2 regions of the Variovorax sp. P4_D9 genome follow, and region 1 is predicted to be linked to the other one. Evidence: predicted binding sites of a transcription regulator. Region 1 holds the regulator's gene; the other holds the start of a gene.
What was found. Region 1 encodes FNR, which switches genes on or off when oxygen is low (the NO sensors DNR and NnrR bind a similar motif). Its sites were predicted from a motif close to TTGATNNNNATCAA; they were not measured.
Positions count from the first base shown of each region.

Region 2: a site for FNR is predicted at 2,098-2,111, ahead of AC1DY5_RS15880 (cation-translocating P-type ATPase). Genes of this name have one in related genera too.

Region 1 is NZ_JBFUIU010000016.1:15,160-19,935, reverse strand. Features, by position in the region: gene hemN (oxygen-independent coproporphyrinogen III oxidase) at 1-1,207, opposite strand, end outside; gene fnr (fumarate/nitrate reduction transcriptional regulator Fnr) at 1,332-2,048, shown strand; gene AC1DY5_RS03445 (hypothetical protein) at 2,029-2,274, opposite strand; gene AC1DY5_RS03440 (FixH family protein) at 2,279-2,584, opposite strand; gene ccoG (cytochrome c oxidase accessory protein CcoG) at 2,581-4,020, opposite strand; gene ccoP (cytochrome-c oxidase, cbb3-type subunit III) at 4,042-4,776, opposite strand, start outside.
Region 2 is NZ_JBFUIU010000125.1:7,149-11,924, reverse strand. Features, by position in the region: gene AC1DY5_RS15880 (cation-translocating P-type ATPase) at 1-2,026, opposite strand, end outside; gene groL (chaperonin GroEL) at 2,436-4,061, shown strand; gene AC1DY5_RS15870 (acyl carrier protein) at 4,112-4,402, opposite strand; gene AC1DY5_RS15865 (dihydrolipoamide acetyltransferase family protein) at 4,395-4,776, opposite strand, start outside.

The DNA of each region.
Region 1 (4,776 bases):
CGACGGTTTCGAAGTCGACCCGACCCTGGCACATGATCGCCATGATCACCGCGCGCCGCAGCACGTCGTCGCGCGTCAGCGCCAGGCCGCGCACCACCGGCAGCCGGCCCTGGTCGAGCAGGTCGTAGTACTCCTCGAGCGTCTTGGCGTTCTGGCTGTAGGTGGCGCCGATACGGCCGATCGCCGATACGCCCAGGGCCACCAGGTCGCAATCCGGCTGTGTGCTGTAGCCCTGGAAGTTGCGGTGCAGCCGGCCCTGCCGCTTGGCCACAGCCAGGGCATCGTCGGGCAGTGCGAAATGGTCCATGCCGATGTAGACATAGCCGGCCGCGGTCAGCGCGGCGATCGAGCGCGACAGCATCTCGACCTTGGTCGCCGCGTCGGGCAGGGTCTCGGTGGCGATGCGGCGCTGGGCCTTGAAGCGCTCGGGCAGGTGGGCGTAGGCGTAGAGCGCAATGCGATCGGGCCGCAGGGCGCAGACCTGCGCCAGCGTGCGGTCGAAGGAGGCGGCGCTCTGGCGCGGCAATCCGTAGATCAGGTCGACGTTGACCGAATCGAATCCCAGTCCTCGGGCGGTGGCCATCAGGTCGAACACCTGCTCGGCGGGTTGGATCCGGTGCACCGCCTTCTGGACGTCGGGGTCGAAGTCCTGGACCCCGAAGCTGAGCCGGTTGAAGCCCAGCGCGGCCAGCGTCACGAGGCGCTCGCGGTCGACGGTGCGCGGGTCGATCTCGATCGAATGTTCGCCGTCGGGCGTCAGCGTGAAGGCGTCGCGCAGCATGGCCATGAGCTGCCGCAGGGAGGCATCGTCGAGGAAGGTGGGCGTGCCGCCGCCGAGGTGGAGTTGGCGCACGACCGCACCGCGGCCGAGCTTCTCGACCTGCAGCGAGATCTCGCGGGCCAGGTAGTCCAGGTACTCGCCGCCCTTGCTCTTGTGCTTGGTCACGATCTTGTTGCAAGCGCAGTAGTAGCAGAGCGACTCGCAGAACGGGATGTGCACGTAGAGCGACAGCGCCCGGGCGCTGGCACCAGCCCCACCGCGCTGCTCGAGCGACTGCGCATAGTCCTCGGCCGTGAAGGCGTCGACAAAGCGGTCCGCGGTCGGATAGGAGGTGTAGCGCGGCCCCGGGACGTCGAATTGATTCAGCACGGCCGGCGTGGGCGCCGGGAGGGACGGCGTAAGAACGGGAGCGGAGGCAAGGAGCATCGCGGGCGACGGCAAGGGCTTTGGTGTGTCACTATGCCGCTGTCGCGACCCGCAATCATTGACCTGGGTCAAGCATCCGGCCCACTGCCCATCGGACAATCCCCCCATGACCTCGACTGCATCAATGAAACCAGAAAATATCAAGGTCGCCTGTTCCAACTGCAATCTGCGCGAACTCTGCATGCCGGTGGGCCTGGCGCCCGGCGAACTGCAGCGCATCGACGATATCGTCGCCACGCGGCGCAAGGTCAAGCGGCGCGAGACCCTGTTCCGCAACGGCGAGCCCTTCACCTCGCTCTATGCGATCCGCACCGGCGTCTTCAAGACCCGGGTCACCAGCGAGGACGGGCGCGACCAGGTCACGGGTTTCCAGATGGCGGGCGAGATCATCGGGCTCGACGGCATCGTCAACGACCAGCACACCTGCGACGCCGTGGCGCTGGAGGATTCCGAGGTCTGCGTGATGCCCTTCGACCGCATCGAGGAGCTGTCGCGCGAAGTCACGGCGCTGCAGCGCCACGTGCACCAGATCATGAGCCGCGAGATCGTCCGCGAGCACGGCGTGATGCTGCTGCTCGGCAGCATGCGGGCCGAGGAGCGGCTGGCGGCCTTCCTGCTGAACCTGGTGCAGCGGCTGCATGCGCGCGGCTTCTCGCGCTCCGAGCTGGTGCTGCGCATGACCCGCGAAGAGATCGGCAGCTATCTCGGGCTCAAGCTCGAGACCGTCAGCCGGACACTGTCGAGATTCGCGGCCGACGGCATCGTCGAGGTCGAGCAGCGCAATGTGCGCATCCTCGACCCCGAGGCGCTCCGGCACATCGTCAATCCGCCGGGTAGTTGATTTCGCGCGCCGAGCGGGTCAACATCAGCGTCAGCGCGCCCGACCCCATGGCCAGCAGCCAGAAGGTGAAGAACCCGACCGTGTAGACGGCCTGCCGCGAGGCCCCGAGCGCCTCGCCGCGCCAGTGCAGGTCGCCCGGGTCGACCAGCGCGAACACCAGCACCTCGAGTGCGCAAGCCAGCAGGAAGGCCGGCCAGAGAATCCACATCCAGCGCTGCGCCTGCATGGCCTCAGCGCCTCGGGGCCGGGATGTCGGCGCTCGGCGTCAACGCGTGGTTTCGACCGGCCACCGCCGGCATCAGCTTCTTGTCGGGCAGCGTGCGGTTGATTTCCACGCCCTTGCGGTAGTAGTTCTCGTCGACCACCGGATCGGGCGTGCGCAGGGCCAGCCACAGCGTGGTGAAGCTCGCGATCACCACCACGCCCGGCCCGCCGATCACCATCCACACCAGCGGAAAGCGGTACCAGGGCGGACAGGGGCGGATCGCGTCGTTCTCGTCGGTCATCATCGTCTCCTTGGACACCAGGGGGTTCATCGCGGGACCAGGAACACGGCCTTCTCGGACACGCTGCCCAGGCCGCCTTCCGCTCGGACATCGAAGTGCACCTTGTGCGAGCCGGCCGGTGCCGCGCCGTAGGGCAGCTGCAGCCGGACCGCCACCCAGCGCGACTGCGCCGGCGCGACCTCGACCACGGATTCCGAGGACACGTGCAGCCCTTCGAGGCCGCTTGCCTCGATCCGGTAGCGCTGCACCTGCTCGGTGGCATTCATGATCTGCAGGCGATAGACATTCTCGAGTTGGCCGCCCTCGACGATGCGCGCCAGCGACGCGCGATCGCGCACGACGTCGACCTTGAGCGGCGTGCGCGTCACCAGGCTGGCGAGCAGGCCGATGCACAGCACGCCCAATATCGTGGTGTAGATCAGCACCCGCGGCCGCAGCACGCGGCGCAGCACCTGCTGCGGCGTCCAGCGTCCGGCCATGCTGTTCTGGGTGGCATAGCGGATCAGGCCGCGCGGGGTCTCCATCTTGTCCATGACGATGTTGCAGGCGTCCACGCAGAGGCCGCAGCCGATGCATTCGAACTGCAGGCCCTGGCGGATATCGATCCCCGTCGGGCAGACCTGCACGCACAGCTTGCAGTCGATGCAGTGGCCGAGCGCCGGCGCCGCGGCTGCCCGCGCCTTGGCCGGCACGCCGCGCGGCTCTCCGCGCGCGGCGTCATAGCTGACGATCAGCGTGTCTCGGTCGAACATCGCGCTCTGGAAGCGCGCATAGGGGCACATGTACTTGCACACCTGCTCGCGCATGAAGCCGGCGTTGCCGTAGGTCGCAAAGCCGTAGAACAAGACCCAGAAGATTTCCCAGGAGCCCATGCGGGTCTGCAGGAACTCCATGGCCAGTTCGCGGATCGGCGTGAAGTAGCCGACGAAGGTGAAGCCGGTCCAGAGCCCGATCGAGATCCAGACCACATGCTTGAACCACTTCTTGACCAGCTTCTCGGTCGAGAAGTCGCCGCTGTCGAGTCGCATCCGCGCTATGCGGCTGCCTTCGATCTTCTCCTCGACCCACATGAAGATCTCGGTGTAGACGGTCTGCGGGCAGGCATAGCCGCACCACAGGCGGCCCGCCACCGCGGTGAACAGGAACAGCGAAAGGGCCGAGATCACCAGCAGCCCGGTCAGGTAGATCAGGTCCTGCGGATAGAGCACCAGTCCGAACAGGAAGAAGCGCCGCGCGCCGAGGTCGAACAGCACGGCCTGGCGCTGGCCCCACTCCAGCCACGGCAGTCCGTAGAACACCAGCTGCGTCGCGAACACCAACGCCCAGCGCCAGCGAGCGAAATAGCCGCTGACGCTGCGCGGATAGATCTTCTTGTGGGCCGCGTAGAGGCCGACGCCCTCCTCGACCGGCGCGATCGGAATCACGGTGCGCGGCGGCGGCGTCGGTCCGGGCAGGGAATCGCTCATGGGGACCTCAGGCCATCGCCTTCATTGCCCTGCGGCGGCCGACTTGTTGGACAGGCCCCAGACGTAGGCGGTCAGCACATGGATCTGTGCCTCGGTCAGGCGACCCTGCTGCGCCGGCATCTGGTTGGTCTTGCCGCCATTGATCATCGCGATGATCGCCTCCTGCCCGTAGCCGTGCAGCCAGATCTTGTCGGCCAGGTTCGGAGCACCCACCGCAGGGTTGCCGACGCCGCCGATGCCGTGGCAGGCCGCGCAGACCGTGAACTTGCTCTTGCCGAGTCCGGCGCGCACCGAGTCGTGCGGGCTGCCCGACAGGCTCAGCACGTAGTTGGCGAGGTTCTTGACGTCCTCGGCCGAACCGACCGCCTCGGCCATCGGCGGCATCACGCCGACGCGGCCGAGCGCGATGGTCTCGTGGATCTTCTCGGGCGTGCCGCCGTGCAGCCATTCGCCATCAGTCAGGTTCGGGAAGCCCTTGCTGCCGCGCGCATCCGAGCCGTGGCACTGCGCGCAGTTGTTGAGGAACAGGCGCTCGCCGATCGCCATCGCGCCGGCATCGCCGGCCAGGCGTTCGACCGGCTGGGCCGAGTAGGCGGCGTAGACCGGCGCCAGTTCGGCGTTGGCCCTCTCGACATCCTTGGCGTATTCGCCCTGGGTGCTCCAGGCGAGCGTGCCGCGGTAGCTGCCGAGGCCCGGGAACACCACCAGGTAGCCGATGCCGAACACGATGGTCAGCACGAACAGGCCCATCCACCA
Region 2 (4,776 bases), on a different contig from region 1:
CCGCCATTGCGTAGCGGATGAACTTCCGGATGTTGTCGAAGATGCGCCTTCCCTCGCGCACCGCGGCCACGATGCTGGCGAAGTTGTCGTCGAGCAGCACCAGGCTCGCGGCCTCGCGCGCGACGTCGGTGCCGCCGAGGCCCATTGCAACTCCGATGTCTGCCTGCTTCAGTGCCGGCGCGTCGTTCACGCCATCACCCGTCATGGCTACGAACTGGCCTTGGGCCTGCAAGGCCTGAACGATGCGTATCTTCTGAGAAGGGTCGACCCGCGCATACACATGCACATCCCCGGCCAAGCGTCGCAGTGTATCGTCGTCCATCGCAGCGAGTTGCGAGCCTGTAAGCACCGTGGCGTCGCCTTCGGAGATCCCCAGTTCGCGCGCGATGGCCAATGCTGTCGCTGGGTGGTCGCCTGTGATCATCACGGGCGTGATGCCCGCACTGCGGCAATCTGCGACGGCGGCTTTCGCCTGCGGACGCGGCGGATCGGCCAAGCCCACAAGTCCGAGCAGCGCGAGGTTGGCCTCCACCGCGTCGGACGATTGCCCGGTCGGGTCCTGTGCGAACGAGCGACGGGCTATTGCCAGGACCCGTAGGCCTTGCGCCGCCATCGCCGCAGCGGCATCCAGCGCCTGGACAACATCGAGCGTGCGCTGGTCCTGCCCCGCTGCGGCGTGCGTGCACCGCGGCAGCAGCGTTTCAGGCGCACCCTTGGTGATGACGAGCCAGCTATCACCCTCGCGGTGCAGCGTGCTCATCCGTTTGCGCCCGGAATCAAATGGCCACTCGTACAAACGAGCGTGCGCCGACCGCACCTCCTGTGGCTTCATGCCGTTGTCCTGGGCCCCTTCGACCAACGCGGTCTCGGTGGGGTCGCCCACCCAGCGGCCCTCCGCATCCAGGCTGGCATCGGTGCACAGCAGCGCGGCGGCCCACAGTGGCTCCGGCGCTCCTCCTCCAGGATAGTCGACGACCTGGACGCGCATGCGGTTTTGCGTCAGCGTGCCCGTCTTGTCGGAGCAGATCACGCTGACCGAGCCCAACGTCTCCACGGAAGGAAGCCGCCGCACCAGAGCATTCACCCTCACCATGCGGCGCGCCCCCAACGCCAGCAGGACGGTCACCACGGCGGGCAGCGCCTCGGGAATCGCCGCCACCGCTAGACTGATGGCCGTCAGCGCCATCAGCAGTACCTGTTCTCCCCGGGCCACGCCAATACCGAAAATCAGGGCGCAGATGCACAGGACGACGAGGGAAAGCCGTTTGCCGAACGCGGCCAGGCGAAGCTGCAAAGGCGTGCTCCGCACTTCCGTGTCTCGCAACAAGCCTGCGATGCGGCCCAACTGGGTTTCCTGTCCCGTGGCAACCACCAGTCCTTCGGCGCGTCCATGGGTGACCAGCGTTCCCTTGAATGCCATGTTGAGTCGATCGCCAAGCGCATGGTCGCCTTTCGGCAGGTGGGTCGTATGCTTCTCGACCGTCACCGATTCCCCTGTCAACGACGATTCGTCCACACGCAGTTGCGCCACTTGGTGCAGCCGCAAATCGGCCGGCACGAGGTTTCCCGCTTCCAGAAGCACGACGTCGCCCGGAACCAGGTGCGAGGTCTCGAGGGTTAATGCGCGGCCTTCTCGTCGAACGGTTGCATGCGGACTGGCCAGGCGCTTCAGGGCATCGAGCGCACGCTCCGCGCGCCATTCCTGGGTGAGGCCGATGGCGGCGTTGAGAACGACGATGGCGACGATGACGACGGTATCCGCAACGTCCCCGATGAACCCGGACAACATCGCAGCAGCTATCAACACCAGCACCATGAAGTCGCGGAACTGGTCGACCAAGCGCCGGACCAATCCTCGCGGCTGCACCTCGGGCAGGCGGTTCTGGCCGTAGATCTCACGRCGCCGCGTCGCCTGTTCAACCGTCAGGCCATTGTGCAGATCCACTCCCAGATGGTCGGCGACGGTTGCTGCCGGATGCAGGTGAGCATCGCCGAGAGCGATGTGTTGACCTTCGGGAGAGTTCATTTGAACCATGCTGCGCTAAAACGATGCTCAGTGAGGAGTCCAACATCTGCGCCCTCTGAACCCTCGAACCGTTGACGAATGTCATCGACGGAAAATCAGCCCGAAATCGAATACCGGGCCTAGCCATCCACCAAGACGAAGATTCTATGGAATGGTCGGCATCGATCGGACTCCTCGGAAGCATGGACGGATCGCCGCGCCGGACGCGGTATCGAACCTCAGGATCGCGCAAGGCCAATGCCGATGCCTTGACGCAGCGCAAGTGCTCGGCAAGGTTTCCGGAATGCGCCGCGCCGGTTTCGTGGCTTGCGCCCGATCAAACGGCGCCGCGGGCGATCGCCTTACCGTCGGCTTCCCTCGTTTCAGGACCCGACGCGACGCCTTCGTCGCCACTCCAGGAGATTTCGCCATGACAGCCAAAAAGCTTTTGTTCGGGGAAGATGCGCGTGAAAAGATCCGCAGCGGCGTTGACACGCTCGCCGATGCCGTCAAGGTGACCCTCGGCCCCCGGGGTCGCACGGTGATCATCGACAGCGAGTACGGCGCGCCCCAGATCGTCAACTCCGGCGTCGTGGTCGCCAAATCGATCGAGTTGGAAGACCGCTTCGAGAACATGGGCGCGCAGCTGCTGCGCGAGGTCGCCGCCCGCACCAGCGAGATGGCGGGTGACGGCACCACCACCGCCACCGTGCTGGCGCACGCCATGATCCAGGAGGGCCTGAAATACCTGGCCGCCGGCATGAACCCGATGGACCTCAAGCGCGGCATCGACCTCGGCGCGGAGGCGGTCGTGAACACGCTGAAGGCCATCTCGCAACCCTGCACGACTTCGCAGGAGATCGCCCACGTGGCGGCCATCTCGGCCAACAACGACCGCTCGATCGGCGAGCTCATCGCGAATGRGATGGACAAGGTGGGCCGCGAAGGTGCGGTGTCGATCGAGGACGGCTCCGGACGGGTCAGCGAACTCGAGATCGTCGAGGGCCTGCAGTTCGACCGCGGATACCTGTCGCCCTATTTCGTCAACAACGCCGAGAAGCAGGCGGCGGTGCTGGAGAACGCGCTGATCGTCCTGTGCGACCAGAGGCTCTCGGCGATCAACGACCTCGTGCCGCTGCTCGAGGCGGCGGCGAAGTCAGGCGCGCCGCTGCTTGTGATTGCCGAGGAGGTGGACGCCGACGCGCTGGCCACGCTGGTCATCAACAGTGTCCGTGGCGTCGTGAAGACCTGCGCCGTGAAGGCCCCCGGCTTCGGCGATCGGCGCAAGGCCATGCTGCAGGACATCGGCATCCTGACCGGCGGGCAGGTGCTGTCGAGCGAGCTCGGGCTGACGCTCGCGAAGGCGACGCCGGACAATCTGGGCCGGGCGCGCCGCGTGGTGGTCGAAAAGGAGAGCACCACGATCATCGGCGGCGGCGGCGACCCGCAGGCGATCCGGGACCGGATCGGCGCCATCCGCAAGGAACGCGAGCTGCAGACCAGCGAGTACGACCGCACGCAGCTGGACGAACGCATTGCCAAGCTGTCGGGCGGCGTGGCGCTGATCAAGGTCGGCGCCGCGACCGAGACCGAGCTGAAGGAACGCAAGCTGCGGGTCGAGGATGCGCTGCACGCGACACGCGCCGCCGTCGAGGAAGGCATCGTTCCCGGCGGCGGCGTGGCGCTGCTGCGCGCCCGACGCGAATTGGCGGAGCTGCCGTCCGCCAACCTGGACCAGGCCTCGGGCATCAAGATCGTCCAGCGGGCGCTCGAGGAGCCCCTGCGACGCATCGTCGGCAACGCAGCCGACGAGCCGTCCATCGTGCTCGACAGGCTTGATGCGTCGACCCAGCGAAGCTACGGCTACAACGCGGCGACGCGCCAGTACGGCGACCTGCTGGAAATGGGCGTGATCGATCCCGCCAAGGTGACCCGCCTGGCGCTGCAGAACGCCGCATCGATCGCCAGCCTGTTGCTGACCACCGACTGCATGGTCGGGAATGCGCCGAAGAAGGCGGCGGCGGGGTCTGAAGGCCTGGATCGCGAGCCATACTGACACCGCGCCCCCGGTGCGCGCGCCGGCGGCCCGAGCCGCTGGCCCCAGCGCTAAGGCGTTGGGTGGGGGCCTTCTCTTGCAGGGGCCGCGATCCTGGGTCTTGCCTCGATGTAGTCGAGCACGTCGGCGAGCGAGACCAGGCGGCCATAGTCCGACTCCGGAACGTCGACGCCGAATCGCGCGCTCAGGGCCACCAGAAAGTTGAGCCAATCCATCGAGTCCAGATCGACCTGCCGGCGCAGAGCACGCTGCCAATCGATGGTCCCGGGATCGATCTCGGGGGCGATCGAACGCAAGAGTTCGAGCACTGTGTCGGCAAGCGCCCGGCGATCCTCAATCATGTGGCTCCTCCTTCTTCGGATTCGACACGCCGCCCTCCGCCGCAAGGTCCTGGGGCTGCTGAAGCAGCTCGCGCAGCTCGGCGAGGAACAACGCCCCGCGATGGCCGTCCGAAGCCCGGTGGTCGGCGGCCAGCGTGGCGCGCACGACTGGCAGGAGGCGGATGGCGCCGTCCTGCGCCCAGGGCCGCATCGCGATGCGGCCGAGACCGACGATGGCCACCTGCGGCGGATAGATCACGCCGAACACGGTGTCCACACCCTGGTCGCCGAGATTCGTGACGGTGATCGTCGGATCGGACATCTCGGAACTGCGCAGCGATCCGGAACGGGCACGCTTGACCAGGTCATCGAGGTCGTGCATCACCTGGTTCAGT